2 linked regions of the Nitrosospira lacus genome follow. The protein of the gene in region 1 interacts with the protein of each later gene in a pairwise test. Links are inferred from orthologs where the notes say so. Each region holds a gene or a part of one and is shown on either strand. Other genes may lie near its edges. The genes, in order: EBAPG3_RS13405 and mrdA.

Evidence for each region.
Region 2: the proteins of EBAPG3_RS13405 (region 1) and mrdA interact in binary tests that used the Escherichia coli proteins (3 or more experiments, as listed by UniProt). The link is inferred for Nitrosospira lacus from one-to-one orthologs.

What each region holds. Positions count from the first base shown.
Region 1 is NZ_CP021106.3:2,933,213-2,941,641, reverse strand. The notes cover bases 1,925-4,932. They hold EBAPG3_RS13405 (penicillin-binding protein 1A), read right to left. Parts: upstream 4,590-4,932; coding sequence 2,259-4,589; downstream 1,925-2,258. Other genes in these bases: hemB (porphobilinogen synthase), read left to right, coding at 1,925-2,214. Also shown: EBAPG3_RS13420 (type III pantothenate kinase), read left to right, coding at 1-331; yihA (ribosome biogenesis GTP-binding protein YihA/YsxC), read left to right, coding at 380-1,072; more of hemB, read left to right, coding at 1,207-1,924; EBAPG3_RS13400 (SirB2 family protein), read right to left, coding at 5,137-5,526; EBAPG3_RS13395 (hypothetical protein), read right to left, coding at 5,641-6,129; EBAPG3_RS15485 (type ISP restriction/modification enzyme), read right to left, coding at 6,122-6,496; EBAPG3_RS13385 (dihydrolipoyl dehydrogenase), read right to left, coding at 6,562-7,977; EBAPG3_RS13380 (tetratricopeptide repeat protein), read right to left, coding at 8,115-8,429. UniProt on the Escherichia coli protein: Cell wall formation. Synthesis of cross-linked peptidoglycan from the lipid intermediates.
Region 2 is NZ_CP021106.3:826,263-834,683, forward strand. Bases 5,422-8,421 are described here. They hold mrdA (penicillin-binding protein 2), read right to left. Parts: upstream 7,876-8,421; coding sequence 5,968-7,875; downstream 5,422-5,967. Other genes in these bases: rodA (rod shape-determining protein RodA), read right to left, coding at 5,422-5,975; mreD (rod shape-determining protein MreD), read right to left, coding at 7,872-8,393; mreC (rod shape-determining protein MreC), read right to left, coding at 8,380-8,421. Also shown: ahcY (adenosylhomocysteinase), read left to right, coding at 1-1,145; metF (methylenetetrahydrofolate reductase [NAD(P)H]), read left to right, coding at 1,230-2,075; EBAPG3_RS03700 (pyridoxal-phosphate-dependent aminotransferase family protein), read right to left, coding at 2,149-3,399; EBAPG3_RS03705 (septal ring lytic transglycosylase RlpA family protein), read right to left, coding at 3,701-4,816; more of rodA, read right to left, coding at 4,875-5,421. UniProt on the Escherichia coli protein: Catalyzes cross-linking of the peptidoglycan cell wall. Responsible for the determination of the rod shape of the cell. Is probably required for lateral peptidoglycan synthesis and maintenance of the correct diameter during lateral and centripetal growth.

The sequences.
Region 1 (8,429 bases):
GCAAAGCGTATTGGTGGAACATACCGCATTGCTACAACCTGGAGAAGGCAGGTTCTGCGACTATCCTGACAGTACCGCCGACGCCATATTCAGCGGTGCGGTGCATGCGCTCGCAGGGGCGGTGGAGCGCATGGCCGCTTTACTCACCGCCACTCTCGGTCATGTGCCTGACTGCATCCTTTGTGGCGGAGCGGCGTGGCAGTTGCAATCCCGACTTAACCTGAATGTCAGCGTGATGGAAAATCTGGTTCTGGAAGGCCTGATATTGATTGCCCGGGATAGCATGGATGCCGCTACCGGCGCTATAAAATGCATCCCTGATTATAAGTGAGGCAGTCAGGCGTTCATTTTTTTGCCATTGCGGCTAATCTGGAGTTATATGTCCGTTTTTCAGCACACAACTTTCTATACCACTGTCAACCAGCTGTGGCAGTTGCCCCCGCCGGATGGAGTGGAGATAGCCTTTGCCGGGCGCTCCAACGCAGGCAAGTCCAGCGCTATCAACTCGCTTACCAATCGCGCCCGCCTTGCTTTCGTCAGCAAAACGCCGGGACGTACGCAGCACATAAATTTTTTTCAATTGGGAAGCGGTCGTTTTCTGGTTGATCTTCCTGGCTACGGCTATGCTAAAGTACCCGCTGAAATTCGCCAGCACTGGGAGCATCTGCTCAGTACTTATCTTCAGACTCGCGAATCCCTCCATGGCATGGTACTGATCATGGACGTGCGGCATCCCTTGACCCCGCTCGACCGGCAAATGCTGAACTGGTTTGCATCAACGGGAAAACCGGTACATGTGCTGCTGACCAAGTCGGACAAGCTGAGCAGGCAGCAGGCTGCGAAAATACTCAAGGATGTATTGTTGTTCTTGCGCGAAACATATCCGCAATGTAGCGTACAATTATTTTCCAGTATGACCCGGGAAGGAGTCGAAGAGGCTGCTGCCTTGCTGGGTACTTGGCTTGGACTGGATACAAATCTGATTCAGGAATTAAATTCTGCGCAAAGCCAGAGAACGAAAATAAAAAGCCCCCGGTTAAAGGGGAATAAAACCGGGGGCAAACTACCTTAATAGGGATTAAGGTACCCGCTCAGGGAGGAAAAGCGGGAGACAATTAAACACCGTCTGCTAATAAGATAGAAAATTTGGGTACAAGTTCCCCATATTTAATTTTTTATCTGATTTATTATTTTTTTAGGTTGATCATGTCAGTATTTAGCCGGTTTCCACAGAAAAGAATGCGCCGCATGCGCCGCGATGAATTCTCCCGCCGTCTGATGCGTGAGAATCACCTGCGCCCGGATGATCTTATTTACCCTGTATTTGTACTGGATGGAGAGAAACAGGAGGAAACCGTAGCTTCAATGCCGGGAGTGGTAAGGCAAAGTCTGGATCTGCTCATGTACCGGGCGGAAAAGTGTCTGCAACTCGGTATACCGGCGATGGCTATTTTTCCCGTGATCGAGCCTGGTCTGAAGAGCCTTACCGCCGCCGAGGCCGTCAATCCAATGGGACTCGTACCCCGCGTTGTAGGTGAGCTGAAGAAACGCTTTCCTGAGCTCGGTATTATCACCGACGTGGCGCTCGATCCTTATACCAGTCATGGCCAGGATGGGTTGATCGATGCCAACGGCTATGTAATGAATGAGGAAACTGTGACCGTATTGGCGCAGCAGGCGCTGACGCATGCCCAAGCCGGTGCGGACATCGTTGCGCCTTCCGACATGATGGATGGCCGCATCGGCGCAATCCGATCCGCGCTTGAAAGCCGTAAGTGCATTCACACCCGCATTCTTGCTTACTCGGCAAAATATGCCTCCAGTTTCTATGGCCCGTTTCGCGATGCGGTGGGCTCGGCCGCCAACCTGGGTACGGGAAATAAATACACTTATCAGATGGACCCGGCCAATTCAGACGAGGCGCTTTGGGAAGTAGGGCTGGATTTGGAAGAAGGGGCCGATATGGTGATGGTAAAACCTGGTTTGCCCTATCTCGATATTGTCCGGCGAGTCAAGGACCAATTCGGCGCGCCCACTTTTGTCTATCAGGTCAGTGGAGAATACGCCATGCTCAAGGCTGCCGCACAAAACGGCTGGCTGGATGAAAAAACCTGCGTTCTGGAATCCCTGCTGGCCTTCAAGCGAGCGGGCGCGGATGGCATACTGACCTACTACGCGATGGATGTGGCGGGATGGCTCAAGCAGAGAGAGTAATTGCGGGAAAACAGGCAACTGGAAGCGTGCCGCAATGCTTAAGTTTAATGAGCGAGGAATTCTTTTATTACGTCCTCGGCAGACTTGATCGCTTCATCCACCACATTCACACTATCCGCTTCCGGTGGTAACTGCTCCTCCAGGAAATACTCCGTCATCGTACCTCCCGCTTCTCTCAAGCCGGTCACGGGATTGATTTTAGCTGTGGCAATGCCTGGCGGAGGCGTATAAGCCGCCATTGGAACACCTTTTAACGCCCTGGCCATATAATTCATCCATATGGGCAAAGCGGCGTGGCTCCCCGTTTCTTTATTACCCAGCGGTCTGGGTGTATCGAAGCCGATCCAGGCGATCGCGACCAGATCGGCCTGATAACCACAAAACCACGCGTCGACGTGATTATTGGTAGTACCTGTTTTCCCTGCGAGGTCGGTGCGGCCCAGCTGTTTTGCTTTGGTCGCGGTGCCTCGCTGGATCACATCCTGCATCATGCTGGTCATAAGAAAAGCGTTGCGTGGATCGATGATCTGTTTTGCTTTTTCCACCGCTAATGCCGGTTCCGATTGTTCCAGTATGTTGCCTTTCACGTCCTCGATGCGTTTAATGAAATAGGGCGCGACGCGGAAACCTCCATTGGCGAATGCTGCGTATCCCACCGCCATTTGCATTGGTGTGACCGATCCGGCACCCAACGCCATCGGCAAATAGGGAGGATGCTGCTTGGGGTCAAAGCCAAAGCGGGCGACGTAATCCTGTGCATACTGGACACCAATCGCCTGGAGAATACGAATCGACACCAGATTCTTGGATTTGGCAAGCCCTTCGCGCATGCGTAATGGACCCTCGAAATTGCCGTCGAAATTTCTCGGTTCCCAGTCCTCGCTTCCTGTTTCCGCGGCGGTAAAGAAGAGCGGCGCATCATTGATGACGGTCGCTGGCGTAAAACCCTTTTCAAGGGAGGCGGAATAGATGAAAGGTTTGAAGCTGGAACCCGGTTGGCGCCACGCCTGTGTGACATGGTTGAATTGATTTCGATTGAAATCAAACCCGCCCACCATGGCGCGAATCGCTCCATCTCGCGAATTTATTGAAACCAGCGAGGCTTCGACCTGGGGAAGTTGCACAATTTGCCACCCACCCTTTTCGTTCTTCCATATGCGGATCAGGGAACCCCTACGGATATTCTGCGGCTTGGAGCCAGCCTTGCCGGTAAGAAATCTCTCTGCAAACTTGAGACCATCACCGGTAATTTCGATGATTTCTCCACCCCTGCGGTATACCTTGACAAATTTTGGGTCAGCAGCCAGAACTACGGCAGCGTGAATATCGCCGCTGTCGGATACCTCCTGGAGCGCGTCTTCCAGTATTTCCTCCCGCTCGGAACCATTTCTGGTTAGGTCAATAACTGCCTCGGGGCCGCGGTAGCCATGGCGCCTGTCATAATCCATCACGCCCTGGCGCACGGCCTTATAGGCGGCTTCCTGATCCAGTTTTTTCAGCGTCGTATAGACTTTGTAACCTTTGGTGTAGGTATCCTCCTGATAGCGTTCGTACATCGCCTGGCGCGCCATTTCCGCCACATAATCGGCGCGCATGGTGAATTCCTGCAAGTCGCGCTTGACATGCATCGGCTGTTTTTCCGCTTCCTTGAATTCCTGATTGGAGATATAGCCCAGATCGTGCATGCGCCGGAGTACGTAAAGCTGCCGTGCTTTTGCGCGCTTGATGTTGACCACCGGGTTGAAGCGAGAGGGTGCTTTGGGAAGACCCGCAAGCATAGCCGCTTCAGCGAGATTGATGTCATTCAGGGTTTTGCCAAAATAGACCTGTGCCGCCGCGCCGAAACCATAGGCACGTTGCCCGAGATAAATCTGGTTGAAGTAAAGTTCAAGAATTTCATCCTTGCTCAAACTGTGTTCGATCTTGAATGCAAGTAAAGCCTCGCTGAATTTCCGGGTCAGGGTTTTTTCCTTGGTCAGGAAAAAATTCCGTGCGACCTGCATGGTAATGGTGCTGGCCCCCTGGCGCACGCCGCCGGAAGCGAAATTGGAATAAGCAGCGCGCAGTATGCCAATGTAATCCACTCCGCCATGCTGGTAGAACCGGTCGTCCTCGGCTGCCAGGATCGCCTGTTTCAGGCGCTCTGGCGCCGCACTGATTTTAATCACCTGGCGGCGCTCTTCGCCAAATTCTCCGATCAGGAGACCTTCGTCACTGTAGACGCGCAAGGGAATTTTGGGACGGTAATCGGTTAATGCTTCAAGTGAAGGAAGTGTGGGAAAAGTGACCAGTGCCGCGAAGCCTACCAGTAGAATGCCAAGCAGACCTACCGCAAAAAATGCGGCGATCAGATAAACCCACCAGCGGGTTAGCATGTGGGCTGAATGTTGAAGGAGAGCGTCAAAATGAATATCCGGAATTATAAGGAGCCAATTTCAATCCTGAGCGGAAAAAGTATAAGGGTCGAAAGCGGCCGGCGGAATTGAAACTCTTCCATTGTGCTTATTTTTGATGTTGCCACAGTGAATGCGTGCAGTTATCCTGAAGCCGGTAGCTGGACAGAGTGAAGCGCAATCTATCCTGTAGCGGACTCATCCAAAAGTTAAAATCAGCTGATACCAAAATTTTCTGCCAATATCATGCTAAACCGGCTAATAAGTGGTCAACTGCCGGATGTGGGATTATAAAGTAATCGCTGAAAATAACACGTTACATATGGTTCTGGTTGCTGGCCCGAATGTTTCATAAATTCACACCTCCTCGCTGGTCTTTTGTTTCGTATGGAAATCCTGTTCAGGCGGGCTATGAAAACGACATCGTTCTTCCATGAAGTCTCCCTGAAAAACAGTATCCAGCGCAATCATCACGCGGATTTATGAACCATCCGTGCTAAAAATCGGGAGTCCGGCCTGGGCTCGCCGCTTATGGCGTAAAGGGAAATACGGCAGGATTTTTAGTCAAGGCGACCAGTACGATATAGAAAAAAACGAGTTGAGCGGCGATCCATGCAAAAATCTTCGCTTTGCGGGTTCTTCCGAATCTCAACGCCATCATGCCGAGTCCGATATAAAGCAGCAGGCCCGTGACTTTGGCGGTCAGCCATGCGTTATTTACCGGATTCTGGTCAATCATGATGGCCAGTGCGATGGCGCTGGTCAGCAGCATGGTGTCCACTATGTGCGGCGTAATTTTTACCCAGCGTTGTTGCAACGCAGCGGATCCCTGCATCATCCACACGCCACGCAAGGAAAACAGCATGTAGCTGATGACTACGCTGGTGACATGAATCATTTTTAATGCCGCGTAGCTCATGTTATCCTGAATATGGCGGTTGATCACTCATTTGTCGGTTTAACACAATGACGTGTAATGATTTTCCGTCTCATTTGATCTTCACTTTTTTGGTGAGTCTGCTACCACGCCGCATTAGGATGACTCCCCGGGCAGCATCCAGCCGTGGCTACCCGCCACTGCTCCGGCGACGGCGATCAGACTCAAGCTTAGCATTATCCAATGCATGCGCCGCATCCGCGCGAAAGTCTTGCCTGCGTCGTGGTCCGCCGTATTATTAATCTGCCGGCGCAACACAAAGGGTTCAACCACGAATAGCATCAAGGTAAACATCACCCATACCAGGACCATGGCATGCATCCACCAGAAGCGCAATTCAGCGAAACGGCTCCATGCATTGAGTATATGCACCATGTAGAAGCCGCTCAAGCCGACGAGTAGTGTGGTGAAGCGCGCCTGGGGCGCGAAGCGGCTTTCGACACGGCTGAAAAATTCCTTGCGTTCAGATGCCGATTTCATTTGTGCCATAGCGGGAATCAATACGGTGGTGACCATCGCCACACCGCCTATCCACAACACCACACCCAGCACATGGAGCACTCTGGCAAATGCGAAATCATCCATAACAGGTAACTCCCCTACGTTGCTCGTTTGTCCCGCGTATCCCGCTTGCAGTGACACACTCCGCCTTGGACTCTGGTTCATCCACGGAATTCAATAGCGGCGATGCATCAACACCGATCCGTCCGGTAATCATCGTGCCGCCTGCTTCATCGCCTTTGTTATACGCATCGTTTCCACGCTCACTGTGGCCGCGTTTGAGCAAATCGATCACCTTTTCCTTGTAATCGGCAAAGCGATAAGTATCGAATTTCTCGCGAATGGTGGGGTCCTTGGATTTTCTTTCCTTGTATTGGTCGAGTACCCATTCCGGTGCGCAACGGTTGCCGAGTTTATAGTTCCAGGCGTCCGCCGGGACGCCACGCAGCATGGTTTCGGAGTCCAGTATGATGATGCATGTGCCGATACGGCCCGATTGCGCCTGATCAAATCAGATCAATCCAGTGCGTCGGCATTGAAGGCGTCACAGGCGGCGAGATCGGATTCGCCACAGGGGGGAAGTTGCGCTGCCAGATCGCGCAAGGCGGTGCGCAGACCTTCTTCCAGAACCGGATGGTAAAACGGCAGCCGCAACATGTCTCGCACCGTCAGTGAACGATCAATAGCCAGCGCCAACAGGTGTGCCATATGCTCGCCGGCGGGCGCACACATCTCGGCGCCGAGTAGCCGGCCGCTTTCCGGTTCCGCATAGAGGCGCATGATGCCCTTGTTGCGCTGACCGATGCGGGCACGGCCCTGGTGTTCGAAGCGCACTTCGCCCGATAGTATCTTTTTGCCATTGAGCGACTGGAAGCCGCTGCCTACTGTCGCAATGCCCGGATCGGCAAAGACTATTGCAAGCGGTGTCCGGCGTGTAAAATAAACTGGAGCGGGGCGAGTGGCGTTGATCCCGGCTATGTGTCCTCCATCGGCCGCCTCGTGCAACAGTGGTATCTGCTGGTTGGCGTCACCGGCCATGAAAACTGGCAGATCGGCCACTTGCATGGTGTGCGGATCAACCGGCGGCAAGCCTTGGCCGTTCAATTCCACACCTAGTGTCTCAAGCCCGATGCCGCTGATATTGGGGCGCCGGCCCAAGGCGACAAGCACACGGTCGACGACAACTTCCGTAGCCCCTGATCTCACCCGCACACCTTCGTCTACGGCATCCAGGTCAGCTTTCTCCCCCAGATACAAAGGAAATTCACGTTCCAAAAGCTCCCGCGCAACAGCATTGATTTGCGGATCGCTTAATCCGGCAATGGTGTTGTTTTCACCAAATGCCATCACTTCCACCCCCAGCCGGGAAAGCGCTTGCGCCATCTCGACGCCGATGGGACCCAAGCCTATCACCGCCATGCGTGAAGGCAAGGATTCCTGTTCGAATAATGTGTCGGTGGTCAGTAATTGTTTGCCCAGTGTGCGCCAGCGGGCGGGTACAACCGGACGCGATCCAGTGGCGATAATGATTTTGCGCGCCCGGAGTTCCCTCCCGTTTACCTCCAGCCTGTCCACGCCAAGCAAGCGCGCACGGCCGGAAATGGCGCGCTTACCCAAGGCATCGGTAGTTTTTAGTGTGCTAGCGACAAAATCGTCACGCAGCCGGCGTACGCGTCGCAACACGGCGGTGATATCGAGGGTAAGGAGGCCGGCGCCCCGGATACCGAATTCCTCGAAGGTGCTGCGATGATGAAAGGCATTGGCCGCCTCGATTAGCAGCTTGGAAGGCATGCAGCCCACTCGGGCGCAGACCGTTCCCCACGGTCCGTCGTTGATGAGGGCAAAATTATGGGTGCGCTTTTTTACTTCACGCAAGGCGGCAAGACCAGCGGTGCCGCCACCGATAATGATGACATCAAATATTTCACTCATGGTGAATTCTCCGATAGTGAGGTTTTGTCAGAAGAATCTGGCCACGGAGCGCTCCGGACCATTATGCAAGGAGCTCCGCGACATTGCACCTTGCTCTGTACCAAGGTTCAAATGCGTGGCTCAGATGGCACTGTCCGCTATTCAGTTTGGCCAGCGGAAACGGTATTCGGGGTATCCGGCTGGACAGCGGGGCCAGGGAAGATTTCATTTCCTATCCCTGGCGCTTCCGGCGCATGTAGTTTGGGCTTGGGTCGTGAGGCGAGCCACTCGCGAGAACTCTTTTGTGCTTGCGCCAGTTGTTTGGTGCTGAGAGATCTCATCACTTCATCCCGGGCCATCACGGCTTGCTGGATGCCGGCAGCGGCGGCAAGATTCAACCACATATAACTCTTTACCTGATCAGTAGCAAAACCCTGGCCGGTACGATAAATCAGCCCCAACTCATACTGTGC
Region 2 (8,421 bases), 2.1 Mb from region 1 along the record:
TCGCAGCGAAAGGCATTCCGGTTTTTGCCTACAAGGGTGAGTCGCTGGATGATTATTGGGAATATACCCACCGCATCTTTGAGTGGTCCGGTGACGAGCAATCGAGTGCGAATGGTACGCCCAATATGATTCTGGACGACGGTGGCGATGCAACGCTGCTGATCATTCTTGGCAGCAGGGCGGAAAAAGACCCATCGGTCATCGCCCATCCAGCCAATGAAGAAGAGCATGCATTGTTCGCGGCAATCCGGAAAAGACTGGATACTCAGCCTGGCTGGTATTCCTGCAGACTTGCGAATATTCGTGGTGTAACGGAGGAAACGACTACCGGCGTTCACCGTTTATACGAAATGCAAAAGAAAGGGGAGCTGCCATTCCCGGCATTCAATGTCAACGACTCGGTTACCAAATCCAAGTTCGATAATCTTTACGGTTGCCGTGAGTCGCTGGTGGATGGCATCAAGCGTGCTACGGATGTGATGATTGCCGGCAAGATTGCACTGGTGTGTGGCTATGGCGACGTGGGCAAAGGCTGCGCCCAATCCTTGCGTGGTCTGGGAGCAACCGTGTGGATTACCGAGATCGATCCGATTTGCGCGCTGCAAGCGGCCATGGAAGGTTATCGTGTCGTCACCATGGATGAAGTTTGCGATCAGGCTGACATTTTCGTCACCGCTACCGGTAACCTGCGTGTCATTACCCATGATCACATGCTGAGAATGAAAGACCAGGCCATTGTCTGCAATATCGGCCATTTCGATTCTGAAATAGATATTGCCTCTGTCCAGAAATATCAATGGGAAAACATCAAGCCACAGGTGGATCATGTCATTTTCCCGTCAGGCCGGCGTATCATCGTACTGGCGCAGGGGCGTCTGGTGAATCTGGGTTGCGCCACCGGCCATCCCTCGTTTGTCATGTCCAGTTCATTCACCAACCAGGTGCTCGCGCAAATGGAGCTTTGGCAAAATGGCACCCGTTATGAAAAAAACGTGTATGTGCTGCCCAAGCATCTGGACGAGAAAGTGGCGCGTCTGCACATCAAGAAGCTGGGGGTCAAGCTCACCGCGCTTACCGATGAGCAGGCGAAGTATCTGAATCTGGATAAAAACGGACCCTATAAGCCGGCGATGTACCGGTACTGACATTCCAGGATCTCAGAGCGGCGGGGAGAGAAAGAGATGGCTAATTCTGTCGTATCTTTTCTGAGCCCCCGTAGTTGATGCCAGATGGAATCACAAAAAAGATTCGCTCCCACTTTCAGTTTCGAGTTTTTTCCACCGCAAACGCGCGAGGGGATAGAGAAATTGCGCGCTACGCGCAGACAATTGGCCCAACTTAACCCAAAATTCTTCTCAGTGACATTTGGCGCGGGCGGATCGACCCGGGACCGCACTTTGGAAACAGTGCTGGAAATTCAGGCGGAGGGCTATGCGGCCGCACCCCATCTTTCCTGCATCGGTTCAACCAGCGAAAATATTCGTTCCATGTTGCAAAAATACCACGATGGGGGTATTCGCCATATTGTCGCCCTGCGCGGCGATCTGCCTTCAGGTATGGCGCAGTGGGGGGAATTTCGTTACGCCGATGAACTGGTGAGATTTATCCGCAAGGAATTTGGTAGTGCGTTCCACATCGAAGTGGCTTCATATCCGGAATATCATCCTCAGGCGGGCTCGGCGCAGGACGATTTGCTGAACTTCAAACGGAAGGTGGAGGCTGGAGCGGATTCCGTCATCACCCAGTATTTCTACAATGCGGACGCCTACTTCAATTTCATTGAAGCGTGTGAAGCGATGGGAATCGGCGTTCCCATCGTGCCTGGCATCATGCCAATCAATAAATTCTCCCAGCTGGCAAGATTTTCAGATTCCTGTGGTGCGGAGATCCCGCGCTGGATCAGGAAAAAACTGGAAGGCTATGGAGATGACAGCGCATCAATACGCGCGTTTGGACTGGATGTCGTGACCGATTTATGTGACCGGCTGCTCAGCGCCGGTGCGCCGGGCCTGCATTTTTATACACTGAATTCGGCGGGATTGACGACCACCATTTGGCAACGACTGGGGTTGTAATTCGAAATAAGGCACAACCCATTTTTCCCTTTCTTGTGCAGGGAAAAATGGGTTTGTCCGGCCTGATTCAGCATCAGGCTACCGCTACAGCCTTTACCGGCGCGGCCTGCTGCGGCAGGGGATTGGCCGCATAGGCGTAGTGCGCCGCCGCCTCGGCCGTACCGTACTCAATCTTCTTGCCCATATCAGAGAATACTGTCTCCAGTGCGTTCAGACATAGCATCACGTTTTCCATTTTGCTCGAATAACCCATCAGGCCGAAACGCCAGATCTTCCCGGCGAGGTCACCCAGCCCCGCACCGATCTCCAGGCTGTAGTCTGCAAGCAGCCTGCGGCGCACTTCCTTCTCGTCTATGCCTTCCGGCACGTAGACCGAATTAAGCTGCGGCAGGCGAGATTTCTCCTCCACCAGGTACTCAATACCGAGCGTCTCCAGCCCCGCTTTCAGCGCCGTGTGGTTGCGCTGGTGGCGTGCCCAGGAATGTTCCAGCCCTTCCTCATACAGCATGAACAGGGCCTCGTGCAATGCATATAGAGCATTGGTGGGGGCAGTGTGGTGGTAGGTACGGGTGGTTCCCCAGTAACCGAGCAGCAGGTTCAAATCCATGAACCAGCTTTGTACTTTTCCTTTGCGATTCTTGACCAGTTCCACCACACGCTCCGAAAAGCTTATTGGGGACAGACCCGGTGGACATGACAAGCATTTCTGGCTGCCGGAATAAATCGCGTCGATCTTCCATTCGTCAACCTTGAGAGGGGAGCCGCCCAGCGAGGTGACGGTATCCACAATGGTGAGACAATTATGGCGATGCGCGATTTCGCATAGTAATTTTGCGTCCGACAGAGCGCCGGTGGACGTCTCGGCATGGACGAAAGCAACGACCTTCGCATCAGGATTCTGTTTCAATGCATCTTCCACTTTTTGTGGATCAACCGGCGCACCCCATTTATCCTCCACCACCACTGCGATACCGCCGCAGCGTTGCACGTTCTCGATCATGCGCCCGCCAAACACGCCATTGCGGCACACAATTACCTTATCGCCCGGACTGACCATGTTGACGAAACACATTTCCATCCCGACCGACCCCGGACCGGAAACCGGAAAGGTCAGCAGATTGGAGGTCTGGAAGGCATAGCGCAGCAGGCTTTTCAACTCCTCCATCATATCCGTGAATACAGGATCAAGGTGGCCCAGCGTCGGGCGGGCCATGGCGGATAAAACGCGCGGGTGGGTATCCGACGGCCCCGGTCCCATCAAGACACGCTGCGGGGGATAAAACGTACCGATCTTTTTGGTGGGGTAGAAGTTCTTGGTAGTCATGGTTGATCCTGAATGTAGTGGACTGATTAACTTAACGGAAGGTCCGATTCTATCAAGTGACGGGGGAATTGGCTATTAGTGAAAGTGCACGTGAGCTGTAACCGGTGGAAAATGACAGCTGCCGCGCTGGCGCTGACACGCGTATAGGCGCAAAGTCGATGCGCGCATAGATCAATTCTTGCCAGAGCGGCTAGAGATCGTACTTTGTTCCGTCTTTGGGAAATGAATATTGCATAGTTGCGTCAGGCAGCCAGCCTCGTGAAAGGGCGGCAAGGAATCAGGCTAGCCTCAATACTCACTACTAACGGACCAGCACCATCGGCTTGATGGAAAGCACTTGAGCGATTTTATCGGCTGCCTGCCGGGCTACAGCGTGATCGGGATAAGGTCCGGCGTGAACCTTGAATAAGCCATCTTTCGAAACAATGCCAAGGATAGGGGTCAATGAAGGAAGTTCTGACCGCATGTGAGCGAGGAAATTATCCGCATTATCGTAGGCGCTGAATGCGCCCAATTGCAGGTAGACCCCGCTTGTACCCGTGGGAACCTGCGCATCGGCAACGTCGCGAACGGATGCGCCGGATGGCAACGTGGGCGAATAGGCTGCTTCGATTAAATCCGGCTTGGCTTCTTCATTTTGCGGCTCTACGCCAACCGGACGCTGGGCTGTTTTTTCCCGACTGGCAGCAGCTGAAGGGGAAGATGCGGGGGCTGGTGTAGAAGCCGGTGCAGGGTTAAAGATGGGGACCGAATTCGCTACTAGGGCAGGTGCCGCTGCAACCTGCATGGAGGCTCCTGTGCCCGGCAGGATGCTTTCCACTTCCACCCAGGCACTGCCACCATCCAGCACACCGAGTTTGTGGGCTGCGGTATAGGAAAGATCGATCAGGCGGTCAGAATGAAATGGTCCACGGTCGTTGACGCGCACGATCACGGATTTTCCATTCTGGATGTTGGTGACGCGGGCATAGCTGGGTAATGGCAGCGTGGTATGGGCGGCGGTCATGGTGTACATATCGTAGACTTCGCCGGATGCTGTTTTCTGTCCGTGGTAACGGCGGCCATACCAGGAAGCTACCCCGCGTTCCCGGTAAGATTCCAGGGTGGTCATCGGCGTGTAGGATTTTCCCAGCGCGACATAAGGCCGCATGTTGGCCTGGCGCAGGGGTTCATGCCGCGGAACAGCGTCGAGGATGGAAGCAAGGTCAGCCGGCGGGTTGTCGCCGGGCCCGTCATCCAGATAATAACCGCCCTTTTTTGCCGCAATAGCCGGCTTTACCGATGCGGCGGAAGGTGTTTTGCCCATGTTATCGCGTTTCAGGACACTGCCGCAGCCCGCGATAAAAACTACCATGGCTGCCGCGATGATCCTTAGAACCTGTACTCGCCCTGTCACTTTTTTGCTTGATTCCTTCAAGTCCGGCAGACTGCCAGAATAGTGGATGAGACGCTTCTTGATCCCGAATCAATCTTCCTTACGTTTTTACCAGTTTAGGATGCGTCTGTATGCTCATCAAAATACCAAATCCCAGCAGCATTGTCACCATTGACGTGCCGCCGTAGCTGATCAGCGGCAGCGGTACGCCCACCACGGGCAGAATACCGATAACCATGCCGATGTTGACGAAAATATAAGTGAAGAAAGTCAGCGTGATCGAGCCGGCGATAAGCCGGGTAAACTGGGTCGAGGCATTGGCGGCAATAATCATGCCGCGGCCGATTACCATCAGGTATAGCAGCAACAGTAATGAATTGCCGACCAATCCGAATTCCTCCGAGAACACTGCGAAGATGAAATCGGTGCTTTTCTCCGGAAGGAAATCGAGATGGGTTTGGGTCCCATTTTGCCAGCCTTTGCCGAGGACACCACCGGATCCTATGGCAATAGTGGACTGGATCGTGTGATAGCCGGCCCCCAGCGCATCCTGTGTCGGATCAAGCAGCGTCATGACACGCCGGCGCTGATAATCGTGCATCATCGACCACAGGATTGGCAGACTGCCAGCTCCGGCGATCAGCAGTGCGGCCATGATGCGCCACGACAGCCCGGTGAGAAACAGAACGTAGAAACCGCTGGATGCAATCAGCAATGCGGTGCCTAAGTCCGGCTGCCGCATGATCATCACGACCGGAATCAGGAGCAGCAACGTGGCGACTGCGTAGTCCCTGAGCCGCAGAGTGGCCTCATGCTTGTCAAAATACCACGCCATCATCAGCGGCACAGCTATTTTCATCAACTCGGAAGGCTGGATACGCGTCACACCAATGTTCAGCCAGCGTCGCGCACCGTTGTTGATTTCACCGAACAGCGCCACGCCGAGCAACAGGAAAAGACCGGCTACGTATATCGGGAGGGCGATACGCATGATATGCTGCAACGGGATATTCGCAATCAGCCACATGATGCCAAGCGCCACCAGCATGTTGATCGCCTGATTAGTGACACGACTCAGGTTTGCGTCGGTGGCGCTATACAGCGTGGCCAGGCCAGTCAGCATCAGCAGCAGAATTCCGCTCAGCAGAAACCCATCCACATAGCGCGTGAGGTAGTGCCATAAGCGCAAGGGCTTAATCATGCGCACCCTCCTCGTCTTCAGGGATGGCCTTTGCCGCGGCTTCTGCGGGCAACTTGCCAAGCAGATGATAGTCCATTACCAGCCTGGCGACCGGTGCGGCGGTAGCGCCGCCGTGACCGCCATTTTCCACCAGCACCGCCAGCGCTATTCTGGGGTTTTCCGTGGGCGCGTAGGCAACGAACAGCGCATGGTCGCGATGGCGTTCCTGAACCTTGCTCTCCACATATTTTTCTCCTTGCTTCATGCCGACCACTTGCGACGTACCCGTCTTCCCCGCGAAGGTATAGGCGGCATCCGCACCGGCGAGCGCCGCGGTGCCGCCAGGCCGGGTTACCGCTATCAGCGCGTTTTGAACGTGCGTCAGATTAACGGGGTTGAGATTGAGCGTGTATAGAGGTTGCGTCACGATTTCGCGCACTTCCCCATTCCTGCTATTGTGAACCTGCTTTACCAGGTGCGGGCGGAAGGCGGCACCCTTGCTGGCAAGGATGGCGGTCGCGAAAGCCAGTTGCAGGGGTGTAGTCAGATTGTAGCCTTGCCCGATACCCACGGAAATGGTGTCACCCGCGTACCATTTCTGCTTGTATCGCTTCATTTTCCATTCTTGCGAGGGCAACAGGCCACTGGCTTCGCCCTCGATATCGATCCCGGTTTTTTTTCCTAGCCCGAATTGGCCGGTAAAGTTGAAAATGTTGTCTATACCGAGGTCATTGGCCAGCCCGTAATAATAAGTGTCGCACGACACGACCAGAGATTTATGCAGATCCACATAGCCATGGCCACCCGCTTTCCAGTCACGGAAGCGGTGGGTGCTGCCAGGCAGGCTGAAGTATCCGGGATCACTGATTCCTTGCTGAGGCGTGCGTTTCTTCAGCTCCAGGCCGGCCAGCGCCATGAATGGTTTGAATGTGGAACCCGGTGGATATAATCCGCGCAAAGCGCGGTTGTTCAGCGGCCTGTCGATGGAGTTATTCAGCAAATCCCAGTTCTCCGAGTCGATACCATCGACAAACAGATTGGGATCGAAGCCCGGCTTGCTGACGAATGCCAGTACATCGCCGGTAGCGGGGTCAATGGCTACCAGCGCGCCGCGCCGGTCTCCAAACGCCTTTTCCGCAACCTCCTGCAACTTGATATCGATCGACAACGTCAGATTATTGCCTGAGATTGGCGGGGTACGGGATATTACTCTTATTACCCGGCCGGCCGCGTCAGTTTCCATTTCCTCGAAGCCGGTGATACCGTGCAACTCCTTCTCGTAGCTTTGTTCGATGCCGATCTTGCCCATATACAGCGAGCCGCGATAGTTGGCCAGGTTTTCGTTGGCCTCCAGCTGTTCCAGATCTTTATCGTTGATGCGGCCAATATAACCCACCACATGTGACGCAATTTCCCCTTTCGGGTACTGGCGGAACAAGCGCGCTTTAATTTCCACTCCAGGAAAACGATAGCGATGGGCGGCGAAGCGCGCCACTTCCACATCCGATAAACGAGTGCGAATGGGCAGGCTTTCAAATCGCTTGCTCTCGTCCATCAGTTTCTTGAAACGCTTGCGGTCTCGGGCTGCTATCTCGATTACAGTGGATAATTCATTGATGAGAGCTTCCAGATTGGTTACCTTGCTTGGCACGATTTCGAGCGTATAGGCCGAGTAGTTATGTGCCAGCACTTCGCCATTACGGTCGAAAATCAGTCCCCGGTTAGGTACGATGGGTGCAATGGATATCCGGTTAGCTTCCGCCAGCGTGTGATAGTGGTCGCGTTGCGATACCTGCAAGTAAAAGAATCGGGAAAATAGCAGAAGGAACAGCAGCAGCACGAACACGGCGCCAATGGCCAGCCGTACCCGGAAATGATGCAGTTCGCGGGGGTGATTACGAAGCTCTACCGTTCGCTTCATAACGCATTGGAATCAGACTTGGGCCTCTGGGGTATTCTCAATATCAATGACAGTAGCGGCCACAACATAATGCCGGTAGCGCTGGCAAGAAAAAAATCCCAACCGGGAAAATCCGCCCCATCCAGTAGCCAGGTCAGAAGCACGACAAACTGCCCCATGAGCAATATCAGTCCCATCTGGGGAGCCTGCTTCAGCAGACCAAAATTATACAAGCGCCGCTGGAATAGCAACGCGGCAAAAGCCATGATGCTGTATGCCAGGGCATGCTGGCCGAATGTCCCGGCATTGCCGATATCCATTAACAAGCCCATGCCAAAGGCGGTACTCATACCAACCCGCTGCGGTTGATTGATACACCAGTAAAGAATCGTCAGCGCGGTGAAATCAGGCCAGAACGTCAGCAACGCATCCTTTAACGGTAACAGGTTCAGCAGCAGCGCCAGCATCAGGCTAAGAAAGATGAATGAACCTTTAACAGGCCGCAGAATTTCCTGCCTGGGATGATCAGCGAACGCCAACTTTTTCTCGCTTCTTGCCCTCCGGCTT